Regions from separate parts of the Streptomyces sp. NBC_00878 genome, predicted to be linked through region 4. Evidence: riboswitches for the same ligand, from Rfam matches in the RefSeq annotation. Region 4 holds a riboswitch; each other region holds the start of a gene.

Region 1 (7,159 bases), 3.2 Mb from region 4:
GGTCGCCGCCGCCGCGGCGACCGTGTGCAACACGTACTGCGACGGCCGTGACCCGGCGCTGTCCCCGCAGGACCGGCAGCCGGTGACCGCCAGTATCTTCTCCCGGAGCATCGCGCTGCACTTCGACGACACCGACGCGATGGGCTGGGCCTCGATCTCCAACGGGAGCCCCACCGACGAGGTCTGGCTCGACCGCTCCTTCGACGGCGGCCGCACCTGGGCCTCGGGCAGCAAGCTCGGCGCCACCACGATCCCGGCCGGCCAAACCGGCTGGCGCACCCTGATGTACAACGTCGACGACTGGGGCAACCGCGGCGTCGGAGCCCTGCGCGCCTGCGGCAAGGCCGGCGACCGGACCGAGATCGCCTGTACGGCCTGGGCCCGCACCACCTGGAACGCCCAAAGCCGTCCGACCGCCGCTGCCACCGCGCTGATGCAGTCCTACAACAACTCCACCGGCCTGTTCGACACCACCGGCTGGTGGAACTCTGCCAACGCCCTGACCGCGATCATCGACAACATCCGTGTCACCGGAATGGGCAGCTACCGGTACGCCATCGCCAACACCTACGACCGCCAACTGAACGCGCAGGGCGGCCAGTTCCGCAACGACTACATCGACGACACGGGGTGGTGGGGGCTGGCCTGGGTCGCCGCGTACGACCTGACCGGCGACAGCCGCTATCTCAACACCGCCCGTGCGGACGCCGATTACATGGCACGGTACTGGGACTCCACGTGTGGCGGCGGCGTGTGGTGGAGCACCGCCAAGACCTACAAGAACGCCATCGCCAACTCCCTCTACCTGGAGCTGAACGCCGCGCTGCACAACCGCATCGCGGGCGACACCGTCTATCTCGGGCGGGCCAACGCCGAGTGGGCCTGGTTCAAGGGCACCGGCATGATCAACGGTTCCCAGCTGGTCAACGACGGCATCGACCTGTCGACGTGCCGGAACAACGGCGACACCACCTGGTCGTACAACCAGGGCGTGCTGCTCGGCGGTCTGGCGGAACTGCACCGGGCGACCGGGGACTCCGCGCTGCTCACCACGGGCCGTCAGATCGGGAACGCCTCGACCACGTCCGCGGCCCTCAACTCGGGCGGCATCCTGCGCGAGCCGTGCGAGACGAACGGCTGCGGCGCCGACGGCCCGTCCTTCAAGGGCGCGTACATCAGGGGGCTGAGCGCCTTCAATGCCCGGCTGTCCGACCGCCCGTACACGTCCTACATACGGCGGCAGGCCGACGCCGCGTACGCGAACGACCGCAACGCACTCGACGCGTACGGGCTGCACTGGGCCGGACCACTGGACTCCACCGACGCCGCCCGCCAGCAGAGCGCGCTCGACCTGATGAACGCGGCGAACTGACACCCCCAACTCCCGTTGACCGGGCGGAAAGTCGTCGATGTCTCGAACCGATACGACGAAGGTCACAGTTACATATCGGGCACTTCGCTCTTCAATCTTCACACGAGGGGCACAAGTTGGCTAACTTGACGGGTAGGACGCGCGACTTCCTCCGGTGAACCTCGCCGGGTTGCGCGACCTCCGCCGAATCCGGTGGCCCACGTGGCCATCGGAACCGGGGACCCAACCGAACTTGGGGTGAATCGGCCCAACTGCCCGTCAGGGCAGGGGCCGTAGGGCATACCTTCCGGAATCGTCGCCCGAACCCGACAGCTAACTCGGTAGGCGGAACACGGAAGGAGTACGGCTCCCATCGCGCCGGAACGAACTTCGCGCCCCGGAGGCGACAACCTCCCGGGCATCCCCCGGCCCGCCTTCGCGACGGCGGCCGCCACCTCGGTGGACCTGTACTCCTCGACGGGTGGCACCACGCCCGTCCCGGGAGGCGACGAGCCGAGCCGTGAAGAGGTGCAGCAGCGGATCCACAACCTGTACGACCAGGCCGAGAGCGCCAGCGGTAACTACAACGCCACCCGGGCGATGGCCTCGGGGCGCCCGCGTGAGCGGGCGAATCCGATGCCCGACACCGGGCGTGGACGTGCCGACACCGTCGCCGCCCCCGACCCCGCTCTGAGCGACCGCGCCAAGCAGTGGTTCGACGTGGGGCGTTCGCAACTGGGTCCCCTCATCCCCGCCGTACTGCCCTCCGACAGAATGCCGGAGCGTGGCCAGACCGGTACCTGGCCCAAGAGCCCCGGCGGGCGTCCGGGGGACCGACAGGCCGACCGGCCGGCCGACAGGCCGACCGACCGTGCGCTGGAAGCGGCCGCCAAACCCGTCCTGGAGCTGACCGCCGGGCCTGCCGCCGCAACGGCCGCGCGGCCCGTGGCGGAGCTGACCGCCGGACCCGTCGCCGCGCTGCCCGCCGCGCCCCAGGCGCGTCAGGACGCCACCGAGCTCCTGCCCGCGCTGGTCACGGAACCGCAGCAGCAGCAGCAACAACAGCAGCCACAGCCGCAGACACAGCCACAGCAGTCGCGGCAGTCGCTGAAGACCTCCAAGGACCGGACCCGGCAGAAGCTCGCGAAGGCCCGTGAACTGCTGTCCGCGCGCATCGCCCAGCAGAGCGCGCCGATGGCGGCCATCGCGCCCGCGCCGGTGGAGACCGCCTGGCGTACGCCCGAGGTACAGGACTACCGCCAGGCCGGGCAGACGCAGTGGCCATGGCCGTCGGGCGGGATCGGCACGGACCTGCCCATCGGCTCCATGTCGCCGGATCCGTTGCTCGGCACGACCCCGAGCATGGGCGGCCAGGGCCTGACCATGGGCGGCCCGGATCTGTCGTTCGGCATGGATCTGTCCGCCTATCCCCCCGTGTCCATCGGCGCGGGTGTGGCCATCGGCTCGGACGGTGCGTCGGACTCGGGGTACGGCGGGAAGGCCGCGAAGGCCGTCGACTTCGCCCGCGCGCAGATCGGCAAGCCCTGTGTGTGGGGCGCGACCGGACCGGGCGCGTACGACTGCTCCAGCCTCACTCAGTCGGCCTGGAAGGCCGCCGGGGTCGCGCTGCCGCGTACCGTGCACGACCAGGCGACGGCCGGTATGGCGGTCCCTCTCACCGACCTCCGGCTGGGCGACCTGGTCCTGTTCCACGGCCATGTCGGCCACATCGGCATCTACAGCGGCAACGGCATGATGATCCACGCACCGAGCCCGGGCGCGTCCATACGCGAGGAGTCGATCCTCTGGGCCGGGGAAGCGGCGATTCACAGCGTGGTGCGGCCTGCCTGACCCAGAAGCCGTACCGAACCCAGAAGCCGTACCGAACCCAGAGGCCGTACCGGCGTAGGGCGCGAAGCGCCGACCGATACGGCCTCTGATCGTGTCGGAGACGTGTCAGCCCGCGTCGAGCGCGACCGCGATGTCGGTGATGGGTATGGGGAACTGGCCCACGCTGGTCGTGGCTCCGGTGAGCACATCGACGGTGTAGAGCGTCGACGTGGAGGCACCGTACGGGGTGAGGGTGGCGAAGGCCGTGTTCGAGATCGTCTTGCCGGCGCTCAGGTCGCTGAAGATGTCGAAGCCCGCGTTGGCGAGGGCGTTCACGCCGAGCGAGCCGGTCGCGGCCAGCGTGCCGTTGGCGGGCGGCGACTGGATGACGACCTGGTCCGAGGTCGTGTTGATGTCGAACAGCGTTGCGCCGGTGGCCGAGTTGAGGTCGTTGTTGGTGTAGGCGGCACCGGTGACGCCGTGGGTCGTCGCCCCGTCCGTGGTCAGCGGGGTGTTCGTGGCGGTGACGCTGTTGGCGAGGTTGTGCGCCAGGTTCTGGCCGGTGTCGCTGATGATCCGAAGCCGGTCGGCGGCGGGGTTGAAGTCGACACCGAAGTTCGTGCCCTGCAACGGGACACTGAGCTGCGAGACCTTGGTGACCTGAACGTCCGGGACCTGGGGCGGGGTCTTGACCGTGTAGACGCCCCCCTGGTTGCCGACGATGTACAGGAGTCCGTTCTGCACACGGAAGTCGCTCCCGACAGCAAAGGTGTCGCCGACGAGCCCGTTGATGACCCTGAACCAGTTGAGCACGTCGGGTCTGTCGGTGGTGAAATGGGCCATCAGCTTGCCGTCGGCCGAGATGCCGAACGCGGGCAGGCTGGGCGTCGCCGCGTGGCTGGTGCCCGGGGTCGCCACGACGAGCGCCGCCATGGCGGACGCGGTCGCGATCGCCGTGGCCATCCTCTTCTTGAGCCCTGCTTTCATCGCTTCTTCCCTCTCGGTCGGCGTGCACGTGAATGTCTGCGTGCGCGTGTGGTGGGGCAGCGGCATCGCGGCCTGATGTGCCAGGCCGGATCGCCGGTCAGCGACGGCAAGCTATGGCGCAGGACTGGACAACCACTGGACGGTGATTGAACGGCCGGACGTCGAGGCGTTCCGCGCGCTCACGGCCCCGATGTGGTCGACGACGCGGCGGCCTCCGCCCACGGCTCCAGGGCCCGGCGGGCGCGCTCGGCGCCCGCGTGCGCTCGTGCCAGCTGGTCGTGCTCCCCGGTGACGGCCGCGACCGTCGCGGCGGTGGAGTGGTGGTCGAGCGCCTCGTCGAAGCGGCCGCTGCCGTGCAGTGCCTCGGCGAGGCCGTTGAGCGCCGACGCCTCGCCGTAGCCCTCCCCGTGCGCCCGGAACAGTTCGAGGGCTTGTCGCTGACAGGTGACCGCGGCCTCGAACGCGCCCTGCCCCAGCCGGATGTCGCCGAGGCCGGACAGCGCGTACGCCTCGCCGCCCTGGTGCCCGAGGTGGCGGAAGAGCGTGAGCGCCTGCTGCTGACGCTCGGCCGCGGCCTCGAACCGGCTCAGCCGCAGGAGGGCGTTGCCCAGGTGGGAGAGGGTGCGTGCGCGGCCGATGCGGTCACCGGTCCGGTCGTGCAGGGCGAGGGCCTGCAGTTGACGGTCGGCGGCCTGCTCGTACTCGCCCAGCCGGAGACAGACGTTGCCGAGGTTCGTGAGAGTGCGGGCCTGGCCCACCTCGTCCCCGGTCTCGCGGTAGAGGTCGAGGGCCTGTTGATGGTCGTGCGCGGCGTCACGGAGGCGGCTGAGCCGCCAGTGAACGTTGCCGAGATTGGACAGGGCTCTGGCCCGCCCCGCGAGATCCCCCGTCCGGCGGTGCAGTTCGAGGGCCCGTACGAGGTGGTCCGCGGCCGAACCCGCGTCGGCGAGCCGCCAGTGCACGACCCCGAGGTTGGTCAGCGCGTGGGCCTGGCCGCCCAGGTCGCCGATCGTCTCGGCGGCCCGCAGGGCGTGGCGGTGGATCTCCAGCGCCTCGGTGTGGTGACCGGAGTCCAGGTGCCGGAAGAGCAGGGCGGCCAGACGGACAGCGTGCCGGGGACTGCCGCGGTCCGTGGCCACCGCGCAGACGGCGGCCAGGGTCGGGCGCTCGGCGTCCAGCCAGGCCCGTGCCGCGGCCGCGTCGCCGGCGACGGGCGAGACGTGCACGGGCGGTCCGACCGGGGGTCTGTGGTGCCGCTCGGCCGGGTACAGCGCGTCCATGGCCGCCGCGGCCGTGCTCAGGTAGTGGTCGAAGAGCCGGACCAGCGCGGCCTGCCGTTCGGCCTCGGAGTCATGCGTACGGGTCAGGCGGAACGCGTAGGCACGCAGCAGGTCGTGCGTGCCGAACCGGCCCGGCCGGGCGGGCTGTACGAGGTGGGCACGGGCCAGCAGTGCCAGAGTCCCGGCGGCTTGGACGGGACGACCACCGACGCTCGCCGGCTCGTCACCTGGTCGGATCCCCGACGCGGGGCCGGACACCTGGCCTGGCACGTGGCTCGGCGCACGGCTCGGCGCGTGGCCAGGGCCGCCGCCGGACTCGCGGCCTGGCACGTGGCCCGGTCTCTCGTCGCGCGCCTCGCCCGGTGCCTGGTCCGGTGCGTTGCTCGATGCTCCGCCCGACCTGTGGCCTGGCGCGTGGCTGGGGCCGCCGCCCGTTGTGTGGCCCGGTCTGTTGTCCCGTGCCTCGCCCGGTGCCTGGTCCGGTGTGTCGCTCGATGCGCCGCCCCACCAGTAGCCCGGTGCACGGACCGACTCCGCGCCCAGTTTCGCGCCCGGCCCCGAGCCCCGCTCCTCGGCCTGCGCTTCGCCGATCAGCGCGGCGACCGCGTAGGCGTCTGCCTCCGAGCCCGGGTGCAGGCTCAGCAGGCGGAAGGTGCGGGCGGCGGGGGCGGGGAGGCGCTCGTACGACCAGGAGAGCACCGCCTCCACCGCCGCCCGCCGGTCCCCGCCCGCGTCCAGGAGGTCGAGCCGCCGTTGCTGGTCGGCCAGTTCCGCCACCAGGTCCGCCAACCGCGACGACGGGTGGGCGACGGCGAGTTCGGCCGCGACCCGGAGCGCCAGCGGGAGACGCGCGCACTGTTCGGCCAGGGCGGCGGCCGGGCCCGGCTCGCTGTCGACGCGCGCGCCGACGAGCGTACGCAGCAGGGCGACCGCGTCGGGCGGCGGCAGCGGACCCAGGCCGACGCGGCGGGCGCCGTGCAGGGCCACCAGACCGGCGAGGCTGTCCCGGCTGGTGACCAGGACGGCGCAGGTCGGCGAACCGGGAAGCAGTGGGCGGACCTGCTCCTCGGACAGGGCGTTGTCGAGCACCAGCAGCATCCGCCGGTCGGCCAGCTCGGTCCGGAACCGGCTCGCGCGGTCGTCGACATCGAGTGGGATCGCGTCACCGCGCACCCCGAGGACGGTGAGGAACCGCGTGAGGGCGTCACCGGGCGGCATGGGGCGGTCCGGGTCGTAGCCACGCAGGTTGACGTAGAGCTGACCGTCGGGGAACCGCCGCCGCGTCCGATGCGCCCAGTGGACGGCCAGTGCGGTCTTGCCCACCCCGGCCGTACCGGAGACGACCGAGACGGCTCCGGCCGTCGGACTGTCCGCCGCCGCGGCCAGCAACTGGTCCAGCGTGGACAGTTCCGGGTCACGACCGGCGAAGTCCGGTACGTCCGCGGGGAGTTGTGCGGGTAATCGGCGCGCGGGATGCCGGGGTGCAGGGACGGACACAGGGGCGGGGAGCGCGTCGGCGACGCTCCTCGCGACCGGGCCGCCGACGGCGTCGCGCACGGGAACGTGCCCGGAGCCGGAGCCGGAGCCGGAGCCGGAGCCGGAGCCGGAGCCGGAGCCGGAGCCGGAGCCGGAGCGGCCGGAGCCGGGGATGGGGATGGGGATGGGAGCGGGAGTGGGAGCGGAGGATCCGGTGCGGCGGCGCAGCATGGCG
Region 2 (7,159 bases), 2.1 Mb from region 4:
CCTTCGCGGGGCCGCTGATCACCGGCCGGCTCGGCGACCACCAGGGCTGGCACTGGGGCTTCTCGGCGGCCGCGGTCGGTATGACCCTCGGCCTGATCCAGTACGTCACGGGCCGCCGTCACCTGGCCGGACGAACGAACGCGGCCGGACGCAGAAACGCGGCCGAATTCGCGCTGCCGCCGGCGTCGATGCGCAGGGCGGTTCGTCTGATCGCCCTGGGCCTGGTGGCGGCCGTCCTCGCGGTCCTGCTGACGGCCGCCGGATGGCTGACCATGGGCCGCTTCGTGGACCTGCTGACCCTGATCTCGGTGATCGCGCCGGTGGTCTACTTCGCGGTGATGTTCAGGAGCGCCCGGGTGGCGCCCGAGGAGCGCGGCCGACTGCGCCCGTACATCGTGCTGTTCCTGGCCTCCACGGTCTTCAACTTCATCCTCTTCCAGGCGTACTCGACGATGATGCTGCTGGCCGCGTCGAACGCCGAGACGACGATCCTCGGCTTCGACTTCCCCGCCAGCTGGTACGCGTCCGCCCTGGGCGCCTTCGAGGTGGCGCTCGCCCCGGTCGTGGCCGCGCTGTGGGTCCGGATGGGGCACAGCCAGCCGCACGCCTCCAACAAGATCGCGTTCGGGGTGGTGCTGGGAGGCCTGTCCTTCCTCCTGATGGTGCTGCCGACCTCGGGCCACGACAACGGGGACTACCTGATGTCCGCCTGGTGGATCGTCGGCTCGTACTTCCTGCTGGGGCTCGGCGACATCCTCCTGGAGACCTCCGGCATGTCGGCCACCACGAAGCTCGCCCCGCGGGCTTTCGCCAGCCAGACGATGTCCCTCTGGTTCCTCTCGCTGGCCCTCGCCAACGGCATCCAGGCCCAGACCGTGAAGCTCTACGACGACGTCTCCAAGCCCGCCTACTTCGGCGTCAACGGCGCGATCGCGGTCGCCGCGGGCCTGCTCGTGATCGCCGCCGCGCCCTGGCTGCGCCGCACGATGCACCCGGTTCACTGAGACTCCAGAAGCCCTTGAGGTCACCGCCATGCGCATCCGTACGTCCTTTCCCTACGAGACGACTCACCACGACCTCCGCGTCCCCCTCCCGGACGGAACCAGGCTCTACGCGCGCGTGTGGCGCCCGCTCACCGACGAACCCGTACCGGCCCTGCTCGAATACCTCCCCTACCGCCTGACCGACTGGACGGCGCCGCGCGACCGGCAGCGTCATCCCTGGTACGCCGGGCACGGCTATGCCTCCGTACGCGTGGACGTCCGTGGGCACGGCAACTCCGAGGGGCTGCCGGGCGACGAGTACTCGGCGACCGAGCTGGCCGACGGGGTCGAGGTCGTCAACTGGCTCGCCGCCCAGCCCTGGTGCTCCGGCAAGGTCGGCATGTTCGGCATCTCCTGGGGCGGCTTCAACTCCCTCCAGATCGCGGCCCTCGCGCCCGAACCGCTCAAGGCGGTCGTCGCGGTCTGCTCGACGGACGACCGCTATGACAACGATGTGCACTACATGGGTGGTTCCGTACTCGCCGTCGACATGCACGCGTGGGCGGCGACGATGCTCGCGTTCGTCTCCCGCCCGCCGGATCCGGTGTACGTGGGCGAGGTCTGGCACGACCTGTGGATCAAACGACTGGAGACCGTCGATCCGTTCCTGCACACCTGGCTGGAGCACCAGACGAGGGACGACCACTGGCGCCACGGCAGCGTGTGCGAGGACTACTCGGCGATCCGGGCGGCGGTGCTCACGGTCGGCGGCTGGCACGACCCGTACCGGGACGCGGTCCTGCGCCTCGTGGAACACCTCCCGGCGGACCGCGTACGGGGGATCATCGGGCCGTGGTCGCACCAGTACCCCGACCGGGGGCTGCCGCCCGGCCCGGCGATCGGCTTCCTCCAGGAGACGCTGCGGTGGTGGGACCACTGGCTCAAGGGCACGGAGACCGGGATCATGTCGGAGCCGCTCCTGCGCTCGTACGTCAGCGACTCCCACCCGCCCGCGACGGTGTACCCGGCACTGCCGGGCCGCTGGGTCGGCGATCCGGCCTGGCCCTCTCCCCTGGTGGCCCCGGTGACGTACGCCCTCAAGGGTGAGCCCGTGGTGGTGCGGTCGCCTCAGCACACGGGGCTGGACGCGGGCCGCTTCTTTCCCTTCGGCAACGACGCGGACCTGCCGCCCGACCAGCGGGACGAGGACGCGAAGTCGGCGTGCTTCGACTTCGAGGTCCCTGAGGAGATCTGGGTGCTGGGCCGCCCGCGCGTGCGGTTGAGGCTCACTACGGAGGCGACGCGAGGACAAGTAGTGGCCCGAATCTGCGACGTGGCCCCCGACGGCTCCTCGACCCTCGTCACCCGAGGGGCCCTGAACCTGTCATCCCGTCATGGCCGTGACCAGGTGATCCCCTGGAAACCCGGCTCTACGGAGGACGTGGTTCTCGACCTGAACGCCATCGGCCACGCCATCCCTGCGGGCCATCGCATCCGTCTCGCCGTCTCCTCCGCGTACTGGCCGTGGATCTGGCCCCAGCCAGGTTCGGAGGCGGGCTTCACCCTCACCCCTTCGGGGAGCGTGCTGGAACTCCCGCTCCGCGCACAGGAGTCGGACCCGTCCATCTCCTTCGAGGAACCGGAGCAGGCGGAGCCCATGGGGGTGAACTTCCCCGCGACACTGGACGAGCCGCGCCCCGAACGCCTCGTCATCCGCGATGTCGCCAAGGGCGAGTGGCGTCTGGAGGTGGACCCGCGGTACGGCGGAACCCGGGTGTATCCCGACGGCCTCGAATTCACCGAAGAGGCCCTGGACACATACACGATCGACGAGTCGGACCCGTTGTCGGCCCGCGCCCGATCGGACTGGTTCATCCGTCTGCACCGACCGGATCTGCCGTGGGACGCGAGCGTCGAATCGCACTCCGAAACCACCTGCGACGAGGCGGACTTCACCACCGCGAACGAAGTGATCTGCAAGGACGGCGACGAAGTCGTGTTCCACCGCACCTGGGAGAAAAGGATTCCACGGACGGCGGGGTGAACTCGCACGTTCCCCGAATGATCGCGAACGCGCACCAACACGCGCGAACACGTATCCGGGCCACATAGCCGCGGGCTTCGTCGACACGTCGGCACCTTTACGGACAAGTAGCACCTTATGTGGACCGGGTGGACACCAAGGGTGCGCCCGACTTGCCCGTATTACGCACCTGTTGCACTTAATCCCCCACCTGCGCCAGTGAATTGGGTCACGTCCATTCGGGACCGCCACTGCGCCGGGTCGACCGATTCTCCTTTGCGTAAGGCAAGTTGAACTTCACCTTCCGGATGGATCAAGAATTACCCTCCAGCCTGAACGGGCAAATGGCATCTCCGTGTGAATTCAGGGCTTGTTCACGACATGTGCTCTCGCATACGTTCACGGCACTCCGGATGGACCGCCTAATCCTGCCGCCGCCCGGAGATCCCACTCACTCATTCACTCGCGTACGGCAGGAGCGGGGGACCCAGATAAGTCGCCGGTCCGGATTCCGGAACGGCTCGGGGTGAAGCCGCGTGCAGCATGCGGCCGGGCATCTCCCGCCCGAACCCGACAGCTCACCTCGCAGGCGCCGGAGAGGAAAAGCGCCATGCCCGCACAAGGTAAGCACCGCCGTACCAGACTGAATGCCCTCACTCGCGGAATCGTCGCCGCGGGAACCGGCGGAGCCGCACTCGCGCTCCCCCTCTTGGGAGCGACCGGCGCCCACGCCGCACAGCCGGCGCAGGCCGCGCAGGTCGCGTCGGCCGAAGTCCCGCAGGTCTCGCTCATCACGTACAAGGTCGTCGCGGGCGACACCCTGTCCAAGATCGCGAGGAAGTACCCGTCGAGCGGTGACTGGAAGCAGCTGTACCAGGCCAACCGCGCGGTCATCGGCGACGACCCGTCGCACATCCGCCCGGGGCTCACGCTGACGGTCGGCACCAAGACAGCCAAGGCGACCACCGCGTCCACCGTCACCCAGGCCGCCGCGAAGACGTACACGAACGACCTCGACGGCTGGATCAAGGAGGCGCTGGACGTCATGGCCCAGCACGGAATCCCGGGGTCGTACGACGGCATCTACCGCAACATCATGCGCGAGTCCTCGGGCAACCCGCAGGCCATCAACAACTGGGACTCCAACGCCGCGGCCGGTACGCCGTCGAAGGGGCTCCTCCAGGTCATCGACCCGACCTTCAGCGCGTACCACGTGCCCGGCACCTCGATGGACCCCTTCGACCCGGTCGCCAACATCACGGCGGCGTGCAACTACGCCGCCGCGAGGTACGGCTCGATCGACAACGTCTTCGGGGCCTACTGAGCCGGGCCTACTGAGCCGGGCCTACGGGGCCGGGATCGCCGAGGCGGGACTACTTGAGCTGGGACGGTTGAACGGGGCCCAGTGGGCGAGGCGTACGGCGGGCGGGGTCCAGGGACGGGAGAAGAGGCGCTCCAGTACCACCGCGATCCCGTCCTCCTCGTTCGACAGGGTCACCTCGTCGGCCACCGCCTTGAGTTCGGGGTGGGCGTTGGCCATCGCGACGCCGTGGGCCGCCCAGTCGAACATCGGGATGTCGTTCGGCATGTCCCCGAAGGCGATCGTGACGGCGGGGGTGAGGCCGAGGTGTTCGGCCGCCAGGGCGAGACCCGTCGCCTTGGTCACGCCACATGGCTGGAGTTCGACGGTGCCGGGGCCGGACATCGTGACCGTGGCGAGGGAACCGACCGCTCCGCGCGCCGCGGACGCCAACGCGTCGTCGGACAACAGGGGATGACGCAGCAGCACCTTGCTGATGGGTTCCGTCCAGAGGTCGTCGCGACGCAGGACGCGCACCGCCGGGAGCGTCGGGTGCGGCATCTCGTACCCGGGCTCGATGAGCGTGAGTCCGTCGACACCGTCCTGGTCGACCGCGGCGTACACGTCCCCGACCTCCGCCTCGATCTTGCCGAGTGCCGTCTCGGCCAGCTCGCGGTCGAGGGTGACCGACCACACCATGCGGTGGGCGCCTGCGTCGTACAGCTGCGCCCCCTGCCCGCACACCGCCAGGCCCTGACTGCCCAGTTCATCGAGCAGCGGCCGGACGCGCGGGGCCGGGCGCCCCGTGACCACGAGATGCCTGGCACCTCTCGCAACCGCCATCGCCAGCGCGGCGCGTGACCGGTCCGAGAGAGTGTCGTCGCCTCGCAGCAATGTCCCGTCCAGGTCAGTGGCGATGAGTGAATATGCAATCGGTGCGGCCATGATCAGAGAATACGGATCGAACGCCCCAACGACTCGACGGGAACCGGACGTCGTCCGGTATCTCGTCAGGCACACGGGTCGCCGCTCGCCCCTTCCGTTGGCCTTTGGGAGGTAAATCGCAGGCGAAAGGGGACAGTTGAGGCCGCTCCCGACCCGCCCGGATGCAGGAGGAGTTGCTCGGCGCGGGCGGCCGCGCACGCGCCCTGCCTTGCCTCACTCACCTCGCCTTTGGTTTCGTTTGATTCCGTTCACTGGCTTCATTCGTCGGTTTGGTTCGTCGGTTTCGTTCGTTGGTTTCGTTCGTTGGTTTCGTTCGCTTCGCTTCCATCGTTTCGTTTCGCTTCGCTTCGTTCAGCCGTGCGCCCGCGTCAGATGCCCGACCAACCGCGGTGAGGCGAACTCCGTTCCGCACACGAACCGCATCACCGGCCCGTACGAAGCCGCCGCCGGCAGCCCCGTGAAGTACAGCCCGGCCACGGAGGACCTGAACCCGGCGCCCAGCTTCGGTGTCCCCCGGCTCACCGCCAGCTCCGTACGCAGTTCGTGCCCGAGGAAGTCCATCGCGGCGAGGTCTACGCGGTATCCGGTCGCGGCCACGACGTGGTCCGCGGAGAGCTCCTCGATCCGCCCGCCGAGGGTCTGGACGGCGAGGGCCGGGCGGCCGGCCACCGATCCGGAGCGGACGATCCGAGACACCTCGCTCACCTGCACCTTCCCCTCGAACCGCGCCCGCAGCCACCAGGCTCCGAGCGGGCCGAGCACGCGGCGGACGAGGAAGTGCCGGACCTGCGGGGGCAGATGGCGGTACGGGTGGGGGTAGTAGCTAAGTGCCCACAACGACCAGGCCCGGCCGAAGGGTGACTCGGGGCGCAGCCTCGGCTGACTCCAGGGGGGCGCGCCGAAGGCGACCGATCCCTCACCGCGCGCCACTACGCGCACCTGTGCGCCTGCCTCCGCCGCGAGCGCCGCCGTCTCCAGGGCGGACTGACCCGCGCCTACGACGATCAGCTCCTTGCCGGAGAACCGGGACAGGTCATGGAGCTGCGAGCTGTGCGAGACGGGCCCCGTGGGGGTCGGTCCGTCGGGCGCGGCCGCGGCCAGTTCGGGCGGCAGATGGGCCAGCCCGGACAGACCGGTCGCGACGACGACCGCCCGCGCGGTGAACAACTCCCCCGAGTCCAGCTTGAGTTCGAAGCCCCCCGAGCCCTGGCGACCGCCGCGCGGCCCCGGCAGCCGGTCGACCGAGACGACCCGCACCCGCTCCAGTTCCGGCACGAGCTTCTGCTGGAACCACTCCCCGTACGCGACGAACGTCTCGACCGGCACGATGTCCTCGTCCGTGACGAGTCGGCGTATGCCGGCCGCGTCGCAGTAGTCGACGAGGTCGTGCCCACGCTGCGGGGCGTCGATGTTCGAGGCGGCCGGGGTCGACTTCAGAAGCATCCCCTCGGGCATGTGCTCACGCCAGCTCACCATGGGCTCACCAAACACCCGTACCGGAATGCCGCGCGCTCGCAGATGCGCGGCGGTCGACAGGCCGAACGGCCCGGCACCGATCACTGCCACCGGCTCCATCACGAAGTCCCCTCCCCAGGACGCTGCTTCATCACTTCGTGGTCCACACCAAAAGATGTGCGATGTGCTGCTGGTTCGTCGTTCAGCCGACTCGTCTCACTGCCGGCTCGTCATAGGTACTGCTCATAGGTACTGCTCGTTCGTGGTCGGACAGGCCATCAGCCCTCAGCCCGCGTTCGCGCGGGCGCTCCGGCGGTTGGTCCGCCACAGCTGGTACACGTGCTTCACGCCGGGTCGTACGAAACGCGCGAGCATGGTGAAGAACGGACGCAGGTCGTCCGCCGCCAGCCACGCCAGTTCCGTGCCGCTCGCGCGGGCGGGGGCGTGCGGTGT
Region 3 (7,159 bases), 3.1 Mb from region 4:
CGAGGCCACCCTCGACGGACACGAGGAGTACCCGGTGGAGGGCGGCCCCCGGTTCGTACGGCCCGCGCTGTCCGTGCGTACCCAGGAGCGGCGCGGCACCGAATGGCGCTTCGAGGCGTCCGAGGCCGAGGGTGACGAGCTGCGGCTGCGGTTCTCCGACTCCGGGCTCGGGATCACGCTGCACTACCGCATGCGGGCCGGAACCGACGTCGTCGAGCGCTGGGTGACCCTCGCCAACGAAGGGCCCGTCCTGGAGGTGCTGCGCGCCGACTCGGCGGCCTGGACGCTGCCGCACCGCGACGGCTGGCGGCTGTCCCAGCTGCACGGCCGGTGGGCGGCCGAGTCCCGGCTCGTACGCTCCGAACTCACCTACGGTGAGAAGGTCATCGGCAGCCGGCGCGGGCACACCTCGCACCAGCACCTGCCCTGGGTCGCCCTGGATGTCGACGGAGCGGCCACCGAGGAGCGGGGCGAGGTCTACGGATGCGCCCTCGCCTGGTCGGGCACCTGGCGGATCGCCGTGGCCCAACTCCCGGACGCGCGCGTGCAGATCACCGGCGGGGCCGGGTACGACGAATCGGGGCTGCTGCGACTGGAACCGGGGGAGAGCTTCGTCACCCCCGTCTTCGCCGGACTGTGGAGCGACGGCGGATTCGGCGGGGCCAGCCGTGCCTGGCACGCCTACCAGCGCGCGCATGTGATCCCGGACGCGGACCGGCACCGGCCGGTGCTCTACAACTCCTGGGAGGCCACGGAGTTCGACATCTCCGAGGAGCAGCAGGGGGCGCTCGCGCGACGGGCCGCCGCGATGGGGGTCGAACTCTTCGTGGTCGACGACGGCTGGTTCGGGGCGCGCACCAGCGACCGGGCCGGGCTCGGCGACTGGACGCCCAACCCCGACCGCTTCCCGGCCGGCCTCAAGCCGCTCGCCGACGAGGTGCACGGGCTCGGGATGCAGTTCGGGATCTGGGTCGAGCCCGAGATGGTCAATCCGGACAGCGAGCTGTACCGCGCCCATCCCGACTGGGTGCAGTTCCAACCGGGACGAAAGCGGACGGAGCTACGCAATCAGCTCGTACTGAACCTCGCCCGGAAGGACGTTCAGGAGTACCTGTGGGAGCAGCTCGACGCGCTGCTCTCCAGCGCCCCGATCGACTACGTGAAGTGGGACTTCAACCGCTGCTTCACCGATGCGGGGTGGCCCGGAGAGGCCTACCCGCAGCGGCTCTGGGTGGACCACGTGCACGCGCTGTACGCCCTGTTGGACCGGCTGCGGGCGGCCCACCCGGGCGTCGCGTTCGAGTCGTGCTCGGGTGGTGGTGGCCGGATCGACCTCGGGATCATGGCGCGTACGGACCAGGTGTGGACCTCGGACAACACCGACCCGCTCGACCGGCTCGCCATCCAGCACGGCTTCAGTCAGGTGCACCCCGCGCGGGCCATGGCCGCCTGGGTCACCGACAGTCCGAACGTCCAGCTCAACGGGCGCGCCAGCTCGTTGCGCTTCCGCTTCGTGAGCGCGATGGCCGGAGTGCTGGGCGTCGGCGGCGACCTCACCCGGTGGGACGACGAGGAACTGGCCGAGGCGCGGACGTGGGTGGAGCTCTACAAGGAGATCCGGCCCGTTGTGCAGGGCGGGGACCTCCATCGGCTGCGCGCGCCCGAGGGCGGGCTGAGCGCCGTGCAGTACACGCGCGACGCGGACGTCGTCGTCCTCGTCTGGCTCCAGGCCCAGCACTACGGAGAGCCGGTCGCTCCGGTGCGGCTGCGTGGACTCGACCCGACAGTTGCGTACAAATGCCTCGAAACGGGTGAAGTTCACCGGGGTGCGGTGCTGTTGCATCACGGGTTGCGGACGGGGCTGCGTGGCGACCTCGATGCGGCAGTTTTCCGCTTGCGTCGCATGTGACTGTTGTGCCCGTAATAGGGCATTAATTCCAACTCGCTCTGGAATAAAGGTTCCTGGGGGCCGTTGCGTGAGCAGCGTCATATTCGTGACGGTCTGCTGTCGCCATGTTCACGTAATTCAGCCGTGTTTTCGGGGATTTAGTAAACGGCGAGATTCCTGATTTACGCAGGGTGACCGTCATTTCGGTCAAGGATCAAGAGAACGGGACACACAGGGAACCCCAAAGGTTGTTTCGGCGTCTTCATCTCGCTTACGTTCGCCTCCAATCCGGACGGACGCCCAATCCTGCCGCCGCCCGGAATCCGCACACTCACCCGTACACGGCAGGAGCGGGGGACCCACAGGTAGAACGCCTGTTCCGGTCTCCGGAACGGCTTGGGGTTAAGTCGTGCGCAATCACGGCCGGGCATCTCCAGCTCGCACCCGACAGCTCACCTCGCAGGCGCCGGAGAGGAATTCGTCATGCCCGCGAAGGGTAAGCACCGCCGTCCCAAGTCCCAGCGTTTCACCCGCTCCATAGCCGTCGCCGGAACCGGCGGCGCGGCGCTCGCCCTTCCGCTGCTCGGCGCGACCGGAGCGCATGCCGCGACTCCTCAGTCCGCAGCCGAGTCCGTGGCGAGTGTCTCGAATATCGCGAACAAGGCCGCGGAATCCGCGCCCGCCGCAGCCGACAAGAAGGCCGAGGCCAAGAAGGCCGCGACCAAGACGTACACCGTGCGTGCGGGCGACTCCCTTTCGGGGATCGCCGACGCGCAGAACGTCAGCGGCGGCTGGAAGAAGCTGTACGCGGACAACCGCAAGGCGATCGGCGGTAACCCGGCGCTCATCCACCCGGGCCTGAAGCTGACGATCGGCGAGGCCGCCGCCTCGAACTCCGGCTCCGGCGCGTCCAAGGCGACCCAGTCGTCCGCGAAGAAGGCTGCCGCCCCGAAGGCCAAGGCCCCCACGGCTGAGGCCGCCAAGGCCGCGGACGCCGCCAGTGCCGCCGGCTTCAGCCTCCCGGTCGCGGGCGCCACCGTCGGCACCCCGTACAAGATGTCGGGCAGCATGTGGTCCAGCGGGTACCACACGGGCGTCGACTTCGTGGTTCCGACCGGTACTTCGCTCAAGTCCGTCGGTGCGGGCACGGTCGTCTCCGCCGGCTGGGGCGGCGCGTACGGCAACCAGGTCGTCATCAAGCTCGACGACGGCTACTATGCCCAGTACGCCCACCTGTCCTCCCTCGGTGTCTCGGCCGGACAGACCGTGACCGGGGGCCAGGAGATCGGCCTCTCCGGTGCGACGGGCAACGTCACCGGCCCGCACCTGCACTTCGAGATCCGCACCACCCCGGACTACGGCTCGGACGTGGACCCGCTGGCGTACCTGCGTGGCAAGGGCGTCTCCATCTGACCCGACGCCGGGCTCGCCCCGCAGGGGCGTACCACTCCGCTCGTCTCCGAAGGCCGGACCCTGTGATCCCCGGGGGCCGGCCTTCGGTGCCTTATTCCGGGTTGACCGATCCTTTACGCGTGGCTTATGTCACCGCCCGTCAACCCTTTCCTACGGTCGCGTAGCTCACACTTGAAGGTGAATCATGGGTCGATGTGGCAGACGATTCGAAGAATGACAACAGATCAGTGATCGGGTCGTACGTGGCGGTGGGGGACAGCTTCACCGAGGGCGTCGGCGACCCCGGTCCGGACGGGGAGTTCGTCGGCTGGGCCGACCGGTTCGCGATGCTTCTCGCGGACCGACAACCCGAGGGCGACTTCGACTACTCCAACCTCGCGGTCCGCGGGAGACTTCTCGACCAGATCGTCGAGGACCAGTTGACGCGCGCCAAGGAACTCGCGCCGGACCTGGTCTCTTTCTGCGCGGGCGGCAACGACATCATCCGGCTGGGCACCGACCCCGACGAGGTCGCGGAGCGCTATGAGCGCGCTGTCGCGGACCTCACGTCGGTCGTCGGCACGGTCCTGGTGGCCACCGGCTTCGACACCCGTGGCGTACCCGTGCTCAAGCACATGCGCGGCAAGATCGCCACGTACAACCTCCATCTCCGGGCCATCGCCGACCGGTACGGCTGTCCCGTGCTCGACCTGTGGTCCCTCAAGACCATCCAGGACCGGCGGGCCTGGGACGGCGACCGGCTTCATCTGTCGCCCGAGGGGCACACCCGGGTCGCCCTGCGCGCCGGCCAGGTCCTCGGCCTGGAGGTCCCCGCGGACCCCGACCAGGCATGGCCGCCGCTGCCGCCCCGCGGCACCCTGGAGATGCGGCGGGACAACATCCACTGGGCGCGCGAATACCTGGTGCCGTGGATCGGGCGACGACTGCGCGGGGAGTCCTCCGGGGACCGCGTGGTGGCGAAGGGGAGCCTGTCACCCGACGACATCAAGATGCGGATCGAGTCGGTGGCTTGAAGGCCCGGCGGACTGGCTCTGCCAGGGCCTGAAGGCCGCTGGGAGGGTGCAGGGTGCGGCTGGTGGCCCGAACTGTCGGCATGGGGGCGGTTCTTCGCCCGGTGGACGTCGAGGAGGCCCGGCTGTCCCTCGGTGGGTGATGTCGAGGAGCCCCGTCGGCTTTCAGCCGGTGGACGTCGACCAGGCCCGCCGTCCGTCACTCGCTCGCGAACCGGGGGTACGTCGGCACGCGGCCTCAGGCGCTCGGAGTCGTCAACGCCTCGCGCGCCAGCCCCAGTTCCCGGGCCAGCGCCTCGTCCACCCACTCCTGGGTGCGGGTGCGTGAGACCGCGCCCGGGTACGCCGTCATCTGGACCGCGAGCCCGTCCAGCAGGGCGGTGAGGCGCAGCGCCGTACTCGTGGGGTCCGGGCAGTGGAACTCGCCGGCCGCCACACCATCCGCGATGACCTCCGTGATCGCCGCCTTCCACTGCAGGTCGAGGTCACGGGTGACGTCCCGCAGCGCCGGCTCGCGCAGCGCGACCGCCCAGCCCTCGATCCACAGCCGCCAGCCCTTGGCCTGCCCGGTCGGCGCGTACCAGCGGACCGCCGCCCGCAGCCGGCGCAGCGCGGTCGTCCGGCGGCCGAGCAGCTTGCGCAGGCGGGCGAGGTCGTCCTCGGCCGCGTACGTGAACGCGGCGGCGACCAGTTTCTCCTTCGTCGAGAAGTGGTAGAGCACCAGGGCGTTGCTCACCCCGAGCGCGGTCGCCACATCGGCGATCCGCACCGCGGACACCCCGCGCTCCTCGATCTGCTGGATGGCGGCCCGCAGCAGTTCCTCACGCCGCTCCGCCACGCTCAACCGCACTCTTGCCACCGGGCAACCCTATGCGGTCTCCCTGGAGTGCACCGGTGGAGGGGCGGCGGCGTCAGCGGTACCAGCCGAACCGCTCCGCGATGACCGGCAACCGGTCCGCGACGATCGCGTGCGCGGCAGCCCGCGGTGTCGTCCCGTCGGCCTCCGCGCGCGCGAGCATTTGGTCGATCAGAGCACGCATCGAGCGCCGCGTGTACGCGAACGCCTCCTCCGCGTCGGCCCCGATGTCGCCGAACAGCGTCCACCACCACCAGGCGTTGGTCCCGGAGTTGACCACGACGTCCGGCAGGACGGTGACACCGCGGCCGGCGAGCAGATGCTCCGCGCCCGGCAGGACGGGCATGTTGGCGGCCTCGACGATCCAACGGGCTCTGATCCGCCCCTGATTGGTGGCGTCGATCGCGTACGAGACCGCCGCCGGCACCAGTACGTCGGCCTCGATGGACAGCCAGGCGTCGCCGGGCAGTTCGCGGTCGGCCGGACGCAGCGCCGCGCGGTCGATCGTTCCGTACGTGTCACGGGCGGCGAGCAGCGCGTCGACGTCCAGTCCCGCGGGGTTGGCGATCGTGCCCTTCACGTCGGCGACGGCCACGATCGTCAGCCCCGCGCGCGTGAGGAAGCGGGCCGTGGCCCCGCCCATCGTGCCCAGCCCCTGCACGGCGACCCGGGTCCCGTCGTACGCCACCTTGGCCCGGTCCAGGGCCGCGAGGACCGACTCGGCCACCCCGCAGCCGCCGACCAGCTCGTCGAGCCCCATACCGTCCACCTCGACGGCGAACGCGTCCGCCAGCCGCCGCCGGGCCGTCGCCTCGTCGTCGAGCAGCGGATAGACGGCCTGGATCGACGACACGAGCCCCGCCTCCGCCGCGGCCCGGTCGACGAGGTCCTGGCTGAGGCCGAGATCCTCCCCGGTGGTCCAGAGGCTCTCGATGTACGGGCGCATGGCGCGCAGATAGCGTACGAGCAGGCCGTACGCCTCCGGGGCCTGGGGATCGCAGTCGATGCCGCCCTTCGCGCCGCCGAGCGGTACGTAGCGGCTCTCCGGGTCGTAGTGCAGGGCCTCCTTCATGGTCATGCCACGGGCGAGCCCGGCGACCTCCTCCAGCGTGCAGCCCGCCCGCATGCGCAGCCCGCCGCTGGAGACGCCGCGCACCAGCCGGTCCACGACCAGGTGCCCCTGGCGGCCGGTGACGTGGTCGGTCCAGGTGAGCGTCATCAACGGGCTGCTGTCCGGGACGTTCATAGGGGCTCCTCGGGGGCGGGGACAGGGGATCGGGGGAACGATCGAGGGGAAAGGCTGGGGGGAACGGTCGGGGATCGGGGGACATCGGGGGGAACAGAGGACAGGTTCAGAGCGTTTGACCGGCGTGGGGCCGGGTGCGTACCGCATCCCGGTTCTGGTGCCGACCTACACCATTACTGAATGGTCGGTCAGTATCGAAAGTGCTGCATGTATCTGTCAACATACTGAATGGATCTTCAGTAGAACGTGATGTCCTACCCGATGGATCCCGCCATGGCCCGCGCGGACACCGCCCTGTCGTACGCCCGACCCGGCGCTGTCAGAGGCGGCGACCATAATGGAAAGTCAGACCGACTCCACCTGGAGGTGCCGTGACCGGTTCCCGTTCCCTGAGCTCCGGGCTCCGTTCTCTGCGGCCCGCCGCCTTCGGCGCTGATCCCAGTGGTGAGCGTATGGAGCGCATCCGCAGATCGCCGAACTTCGCGGACGGCGTTTTCCGGAACCCCGAGGGCGCTCCCCGGCCCGACGGCGCCATGCTCGAATTCGCGCGGTCCTTCTTCCGTAAGGAGGAGCGCGTGCGCCGCGCCCCGGCGGGCGTGGTGCCGGTCCATGCCACGACCCTCGCCGACCTGGCCCGGCCACCGGCCCAGGGCCTGCGGTTGACGTGGATGGGGCACTCCAGTGTGCTCGCCGAGATCGACGGGCACCGGGTGCTCTTCGACCCCGTCTGGGGTGAGCGCTGCTCC
Region 4 (7,159 bases):
ACAAGAGTTCGACTGCCTATACGTTCACCCATCAATGCGGCCGGTCCCACCTGCCGCAGCAGTCACAAGCGCGCGGCCCCTCGCTGTGCGCGCGCTGTGCGCAGTCCTCTGCTGTCACGCGAAAGGCAACCGCATGCTCTCCGGGAACGGTCGTCACCGTCGCCCCCGTCAGGCTCCGGCTCTCCTCGTCGCGGCGGGCGTGACCGGATCGGCCATCGCGATCCCCCTGCTCGGCGCGACCGGCGCGAGCGCCGCCAGCGGTACGACCTGGGACGCGATCGCGGAGTGCGAGAGCGGCGGCTCGTGGAGCGCGAACTCCGGCAACGGCTACTACGGCGGCCTCCAGATGACCCAGGTGACGTGGGAGAAGCACGGCGGCCTCGACTACGCGCCGAGTGCCGACCAGGCCAGCCGCTCGCAGCAGATAGCCGTCGCCGAGAAGGTTCTCGCGGCCCAGGGCACGAGCGCCTGGGCGACCTGCGGCCTCGTCGCCGGTCTGACGCAGAACTCCGGCTCGGCCGACGTCGACACGGGTGCCACGGACGACTCCCCGACCCCGTCGAGCGGCTTGGGCATGGATGACGGCAACAACGGGACGAAGTCAGACACATCAGGTTCATCTGGTTCATCCGGGTCATCTGAGGCGCCCAAGGGGTCCGTGTCACCCAAGTCGTCCACGTCGCCCAGTACGACGAAAAGTGACGACTCGGACAAGTCGTCCCGCAGTGGCGATACTTCGGCCGACGCGAGCGAAAGCGCCGCGACGGACGGTTCCGGCTCCGGCCGCCACCGTGGCGACAGCGCCGACGAGGAGGCCCCCGACTCCGACGCGGGCGACTCTTCCGGTCGGCATGCCTCGCCCAGCGACAGCGAGTCGCGCGTCGCCGCCGAAGGCTCGTACACCGTGCGCTCCGGAGACAGTCTCTGGGGGATCGCCGACTCCCTCGGTATCGAGGGCGGATGGCGGGCGCTCTACGCCGAGAACAAGGAAGCCGTCGGCGACGACCCGGACTTCATCCTTCCCGGTCAGAGCCTCGACATCGACGCTGTGCCGGTAGCGGCCAAGTAGTGATCCGGGCGGCGGTCGGGGCCACGGCCCGGGCTGCCATCCGGGTCGCGGCCCGGACCGCGATCCAAGTGTGATCAAGGCGTCGAATCGGGCGAAAAACAGCGGCAGTTCGCGATGAATGTCCGGTTTCGTGAAAGTGAGAGATGGATCTCAACGACCGTGATCGTCTTTGAAATTCGGCGGATCGCGTGTCTACGGTCGTGACCGCTCGCCACTGGTGAGCCCCGACGGTCGCAACGCCGAATCCTGCCAACGGCCGTCCGGGAACAGTCGTCGCGTCAAGCGCCGTAGGCAGGAGCGGGGGACCCAAGGTAAGTGCCGGACCCGGTCGTTGAGGCCAGGTACGGCTTGGGGTTAAGCCGCGTGACAGCAGTGTCGCGCGGCCGGGCAACTCACTCGGCCCGAACCCGACAGCTCACCTCGCAGGCGTCGGTGAGGGGATCACTTCATGCTGTTTTCCGGCAAGGGCAAGCACCGCCGCCCGACCATTGCCAATCGGACTACCCGTTTCGCCGCGCTCGCCGGTGTCACCACCACCGCCGCCGTCGCCGTCCCGCTGATGGGCGCCACGGGAGCCTCCGCCGCCACCGCCTCCGAGTGGGACGCCGTCGCCCAGTGCGAGTCCGGCGGCGACTGGTCCATCAACACCGGCAACGGTTACTACGGCGGCCTGCAGTTCTCGGCCTCCACCTGGGCCGCGTACGGCGGCACGGCGTACGCCTCCTCCGCCGACCAGGCCTCCAAGTCCCAGCAGATAGCCGTCGCCGAGAAGGTCCTCGCGGGCCAGGGCAAGGGCGCCTGGCCGAGCTGTGGCGTGGGCCTGTCCGGCGCCTCGACCGGCGGTGCCCCGGCTCCCTCGGGCTCGGGCGACTCCGGCCAGAGCACCTCGCAGTCGCAGCCGAGCACCAAGTCCTCCGAGGAGCGCGCCTCGCGTTCCCAGGAGCGCCCGGCCGCGAAGCAGACCGTCAAGACCCCGACCGGCAAGAAGGTCAAGAAGGGCGACGGCGAGTACAAGGTCGTCAAGGGAGACACCCTCAGCGAGATCGCCGAGAAGAAGAACGTCAAGGGCGGCTGGCAGAAGCTGTACAAGCTGAACGACGACATCGTCGACGACGCCGACTTCATCTTCCCGGGCCAGCAGCTGCACCTCAGCTGACACCGCTGCCCTTCGGGCAGCCGCGCTCCGGCCGAGGCCTTGGCCGCTCAGCCTCGGCCGGATCTACGGTCGCTGGATCTCCGAACTCCGAACCCCCAACCTCCGGGTTCATATTCGGATTGCGGCTGAACCACAGCGCTCTCACATCCGTGTCCCCCATAGTGGAGGCCTCGTGAGGGCCGCCCCCGTCCCCCACGGGCTCCCCGCTCCGGTGCGTGTTCCCCCGTACGCACCGGGGCGGGGCTTTTTTCGTTCCCGCTCCCTTCCCGCTCCCTCTTCCCGCCCTCGCCTCCCGCCCTCTCTTCTCGTTCTCTTCCCTCTCGTCTCTCGTTCGCCTCTCGCCTCCTCGGTTTGTTCCGTTCGGAAACAATTTACTCTCGGTTCTGTCCAGGAGGCGGTCGAGGGCTGGCCGAACCCCGGCAGCCGGTTAGGCTCATGCCGCGGGGCCACCACAGGTCCGCACCCAACCGGGCCTTCGGCCCGGAACAGCTTGCGTCACATCCCAGAAGGAGATGCTCGTGCCGTCCATCGACGTCGTCGTAGCCCGGGAAATCCTGGACTCCCGAGGCAACCCCACGGTCGAGGTCGAGGTCGGCCTCGACGACGGCAGCACGGGTCGTGCCGCCGTTCCGTCCGGCGCCTCCACCGGTGCCTTCGAAGCTGTTGAGCTCCGCGACGGAGACCCCAACCGCTACCTCGGCAAGGGCGTCGAGAAGGCCGTCCTCGCCGTCATCGAGCAGCTCGGCCCGGAGCTCGTCGGCTACGACGCCACCGAGCAGCGCCTCATCGACCAGGCGATGATCGACCTGGACGCCACCGACAACAAGGCCTCGCTCGGCGCCAATGCCATCCTCGGCGTCTCCCTCGCCGTCGCCCACGCCGCGTCCGAGGCCTCCGACCTTCCCCTCTTCCGCTACCTGGGCGGACCGAACGCGCACCTGCTGCCGGTCCCGATGATGAACATCCTGAACGGCGGGTCGCACGCCGACTCCAACGTCGACATCCAGGAGTTCATGATCGCCCCGATCGGCGCGGAGTCCTTCTCCGAGGCCGTGCGCTGGGGCGCCGAGGTCTACCACACCCTCAAGAAGGTCCTGAAGAGCCGCAGCCTGTCCACCGGCCTCGGCGACGAGGGCGGCTTCGCCCCGAACCTCGGCTCCAACCGCGAGGCGCTGGACCTGATCCTCGAAGCGATCAAGGAGGCCGGTTACGTTCCCGGCCAGCAGGTCGCCCTCGCGCTCGACGTCGCCGCCTCCGAGTTCTACAAGGACGGCAAGTACCTCTTCGAGGGCAAGGAGCGCTCCGCCGCCGAGATGACGGAGTACTACGAGGAGCTCGTCGCGGACTACCCGCTCGTCTCCATCGAGGACCCGCTGTTCGAGGACGACTGGGCCGGCTGGAACGTCATCACGGAGCGGCTGGGCGACAAGGTCCAGATCGTCGGCGACGACCTCTTCGTCACCAACCCGGAGCGCCTGGCCCGTGGCATCGAGGAGGGCTCGGCGAACGCCCTGCTCGTCAAGGTCAACCAGATCGGCTCCCTGACGGAGACCCTGGACGCCGTCGAGATGGCCCAGCGCAACGGCTTCAAGTGCATGATGTCCCACCGCTCCGGCGAGACCGAGGACGTCACGATCGCCGACCTCGCCGTCGCGGTGAACTGCGGCCAGATCAAGACCGGCGCCCCGGCCCGCTCGGACCGCGTCGCCAAGTACAACCAGCTGCTGCGCATCGAGGAGATCCTCGACGACGCGGCGGTGTACGCGGGCCGTAGCGCGTTCCCGCGCTTCAAGGGCTGAGCCCTCGGGCTCCGTCTTCGTAGGAAGCGTCGTACGTACGTCCCCGTACTCGGTCCCGTACCGTGTGCGGGGACGTACGTACGTGATGGCGCGCCGGACATGACGGGCCCGACGCACGCGTCGGACTCGACGGACGCGTCGGACTTGATGGGCGGGCGCGATGGACTCGACGGGCTTGTACCGGGGAGGCGGGACAGATGGCCGTGAAGGACCGCGACCGGTTCTCCACCTCGACCAGGCTGCGGCTGCTCGGTGAGCAGACCGCCGCCCGTGTCTACCGCTCGCAGACCAAGCGCCAGGCCCGCCGCTCGCGCCTGACCGGCCGGGCGGCACTGCTCGCCCTGGTCCTGTGCTCGCTCGTGGTGGCCCTCGCCTATCCGATAAGGCAGTACGTCTCCCAGCGCGCCGAGGTCGCCGACCTTCAGCGGCAGCGGGAGCAGGCCCGCCAGCGGGTCGAGCAGTTGCGCGACCTCAAGGCGCGCTGGCAGGACGACGCGTACGCCGAGCAGCGCATCCGGGAGCGGCTGCACTATGTGATGCCGGGCGAGACCGGCTACATCGTGATCGGCCCCGACGCGGCGAAGAAGACGCGTACGGATCAGACGGCGGCCGACCGGGCCTGGTACGTCAACGTCTGGGACGGCGTCGACAAGGCAGACGCCGCCGAGGGCTGACGCACACGCGATCAACGCCTGATCAACCACTGATCGACCAGCGATCCACGACTGATCCACGACTGATCCGCCACTGATCCGCCACTGATCCACAAGTGAACTGACTAGAGAGACTTACGCACAGGCATGGAAACGCCCCCGCCGCCCACCCCGCGCACCGAGCCGACCGACGAGGACGTCGAGGCCTTCAAGCAGCAGCTCGGGCGGCCGCCGCGCGGGTTGCGCGCGATCGCGCACCGCTGTCCGTGCGGGCAGCCGGACGTCGTCGAGACGGCTCCGCGGCTGCCGGACGGGACCCCTTTCCCGACGACGTACTACTTGACGTGTCCGCGTGCGGCTTCCGCCATCGGCACGCTGGAGGCGAACGGCGTCATGAAGGAGATGACGGACCGGCTCGCCAGGGATCCGAAGCTGGCGGACGCGTACCGTGCGGCGCACGAGGACTACATCGCCCGGCGCGACTCCATCGAGGTCCTCGAAGGCTTCCCGAGCGCGGGCGGTATGCCGGACCGGGTGAAGTGTCTGCACGTGCTGGTCGCACACTCCCTGGCCGCGGGTCCGGGGGTGAACCCCCTGGGCGACGAGGCGATCGAGATGCTGCCGGAGTGGTGGCGCAAGGGGGCGTGCGTGGTGTCGGCCGAGGGGTGAATTTCGCCCCCGCCGCCCCTACCCATTCCCGTCCCTGCCTCGGAGGCGCTGCCCCCGAACCCCCGCTCCTCAAACGCCGGAGGGGCTGACTGGTAGCCCGTCCGGCGTTTGAGGACGAGCGCGTTCAGCGCGATACGGGGGTCTGGGGGCGGAGCCCCCAGAAAGGGACGATGGGGGTCCCCCCGCTCGAGCGAAGTCGAGAGTGGGGGAGGGTAGGGGCGGCGGGGGCGAGAAAACGCCCCAGATGCCCCCCGCAACGATCGCCAACGAGGAGATCACCACTCATGACTCGCGTCGCCGCCATCGACTGCGGTACCAACTCGATCCGCCTGCTCGTCGCGGACGTGGATCCGAAGACGGGCGAACTCGTCGACCTGGACCGCCGGATGACGATCGTCCGCCTGGGCCAGGGCGTCGACCGCACAGGCCGCCTCGCCCCGGACGCCCTGGAGCGGACCTTCGCGGCCTGCCGCGAGTACGCGACGATCGTCAAGGAACACGGCGCGGAACGACTGCGCTTCGTGGCGACCTCCGCCTCCCGCGACGCCGAGAACCGCGACGAGTTCGTACGCGGCGTCCTCGACATCCTGGGCGTCGAGCCCGAGGTCATCTCGGGCGACCAGGAGGCGGAGTTCTCGTTCACGGGAGCCACCAGGGAACTGAAGGGCCGCGACGAGCTCGCAAAGCCCTACCTCGTGGTGGACATCGGCGGCGGCTCCACGGAGTGCGTCGTCGGCGACGACCACGTCCGCGCCGCCCGCTCGGTCGACATCGGCTGCGTACGGATGACGGAACGGCACCTCGTGCACGACGGCGTGGTCAGCGACCCACCGACCCCGGAGCAGATCGAGGCGATCCGCGCCGACATCGAGGCGGCCCTCGACCTCGCCGAGGAGACCGTGCCGCTGCGCGAGGCCCGTACGCTCGTCGGGCTCGCCGGATCCGTCACGACCATCTCGGCGATCGCCCAGGACCTTCCGGAGTACGACTCCGAGGCCATCCACCACTCCCGGGTCTCCTACGACCGCGTCCGTGAGATCACCGAGCAGCTGCTCTCCTCCACCCACGCCCAACGCGCCGCGATCCCCTCCATGCACCCGGGCCGCGTCGACGTCATCGGCGCGGGCGCCCTCGTACTGCTCGCTGTCATGGAGCGGATCGGCGCGGACGAGGTGGTCGTCAGCGAACACGACATCCTGGACGGCATCGCCTTCAAGGTGGCGGAAGAGGCCGAGGCAGGTAAGCAAGGAGACGGGAACTGACTGACCTGCGGCGACGCAGAGCGGCCTCCGGTCATGAGCAGCGTGCGGAGGAGGCCGAGAGACGCGCGCTCTCGGCCTCCTCCGCTCCTCCCGCTCCTGCGCTCAGCCGCGACCGCGGCTGTAGGCCCAGGCGGTCTTGACGAGGGTGTCCTCGAAGCCGGTGAACGGTTCCTGCCGGGTGTACGAGTCGGTGGTGAAGTCGACGTCGACGTCGTCCGCCGTACCGCCGACCCTGTCCGCTCCGACGCCGAGCATCTGGGCGATGTTGCCGCCCTGATCCATCAGGTTCGCGGTGTCGTTGAACTGGTCGGTGTGCCAGCTGCCCGAGTAGTGCCCCACCTCGTGCGTGACGATGTTCCCGACGCCCCGGCCGATGAAGCCGATCTTGTCGCTCTGCGGTCCCAGATAGGAGTTGAGCGAGTTCGGGTTGGGCGCGGCCGCGCTGAGCAGGTCGAGCAGGACGAGTGCGGTGTCCTCGTGGCCGTAGTTGCCGGGGTCGATCGAGGAGGCGATGCCGATGGTCGGGATGCCGGACTCGGCGATGCTGCCGC

What was found. A riboswitch is a leader RNA that binds a small molecule or an ion and turns the genes downstream of it on or off. The one in region 4 is predicted to bind cyclic di-AMP.
Region 1: another riboswitch for cyclic di-AMP. It lies ahead of OHA11_RS04035 (C40 family peptidase); the one in region 4 lies ahead of OHA11_RS17660 (transglycosylase family protein).
Region 2: another riboswitch for cyclic di-AMP. It lies ahead of OHA11_RS27555 (LysM peptidoglycan-binding domain-containing protein); the one in region 4 lies ahead of OHA11_RS17660 (transglycosylase family protein).
Region 3: another riboswitch for cyclic di-AMP. It lies ahead of OHA11_RS04565 (LysM peptidoglycan-binding domain-containing M23 family metallopeptidase); the one in region 4 lies ahead of OHA11_RS17660 (transglycosylase family protein).

Annotation. Positions count from the first base shown of each region.
Region 1 covers NZ_JAPEOK010000001.1:1,003,023-1,010,181, reverse strand. Annotated here, with positions in the region: gene OHA11_RS04040 (glycoside hydrolase family 76 protein) at 1-1,372, shown strand, start outside; cyclic di-AMP (ydaO/yuaA leader) riboswitch at 1,544-1,715, shown strand; gene OHA11_RS04035 (C40 family peptidase) at 1,811-3,202, shown strand; gene OHA11_RS04030 (DUF4394 domain-containing protein) at 3,308-4,168, opposite strand; gene OHA11_RS04025 (tetratricopeptide repeat protein) at 4,348-7,159, opposite strand, start outside.
Region 2 covers NZ_JAPEOK010000001.1:6,374,138-6,381,296, reverse strand. Annotated here, with positions in the region: partial or broken gene OHA11_RS27565 (peptide MFS transporter) at 1-1,004, shown strand, start outside; gene OHA11_RS27560 (CocE/NonD family hydrolase) at 1,033-3,027, shown strand; cyclic di-AMP (ydaO/yuaA leader) riboswitch at 3,449-3,611, shown strand; gene OHA11_RS27555 (LysM peptidoglycan-binding domain-containing protein) at 3,617-4,330, shown strand; gene OHA11_RS27550 (HAD family hydrolase) at 4,352-5,251, opposite strand; gene OHA11_RS27545 (FAD-dependent oxidoreductase) at 5,603-6,829, opposite strand; gene OHA11_RS27540 (ATP-grasp domain-containing protein) at 6,992-7,159, opposite strand, start outside.
Region 3 covers NZ_JAPEOK010000001.1:1,133,574-1,140,732, reverse strand. Annotated here, with positions in the region: gene OHA11_RS04570 (alpha-galactosidase) at 1-1,909, shown strand, start outside; cyclic di-AMP (ydaO/yuaA leader) riboswitch at 2,192-2,367, shown strand; gene OHA11_RS04565 (LysM peptidoglycan-binding domain-containing M23 family metallopeptidase) at 2,372-3,301, shown strand; gene OHA11_RS04560 (SGNH/GDSL hydrolase family protein) at 3,529-4,314, shown strand; gene OHA11_RS04555 (TetR/AcrR family transcriptional regulator) at 4,550-5,170, opposite strand; gene OHA11_RS04550 (Glu/Leu/Phe/Val dehydrogenase dimerization domain-containing protein) at 5,223-6,413, opposite strand; gene OHA11_RS04545 (MBL fold metallo-hydrolase) at 6,785-7,159, shown strand, end outside.
Region 4 covers NZ_JAPEOK010000001.1:4,236,106-4,243,264, reverse strand. Annotated here, with positions in the region: gene OHA11_RS17665 (transglycosylase family protein) at 134-1,069, shown strand; cyclic di-AMP (ydaO/yuaA leader) riboswitch at 1,343-1,513, shown strand; gene OHA11_RS17660 (transglycosylase family protein) at 1,518-2,225, shown strand; gene eno (phosphopyruvate hydratase) at 2,744-4,024, shown strand; gene OHA11_RS17650 (septum formation initiator family protein) at 4,222-4,698, shown strand; gene OHA11_RS17645 (DUF501 domain-containing protein) at 4,825-5,346, shown strand; gene OHA11_RS17640 (Ppx/GppA phosphatase family protein) at 5,631-6,608, shown strand; gene OHA11_RS17635 (hypothetical protein) at 6,711-7,159, opposite strand, start outside.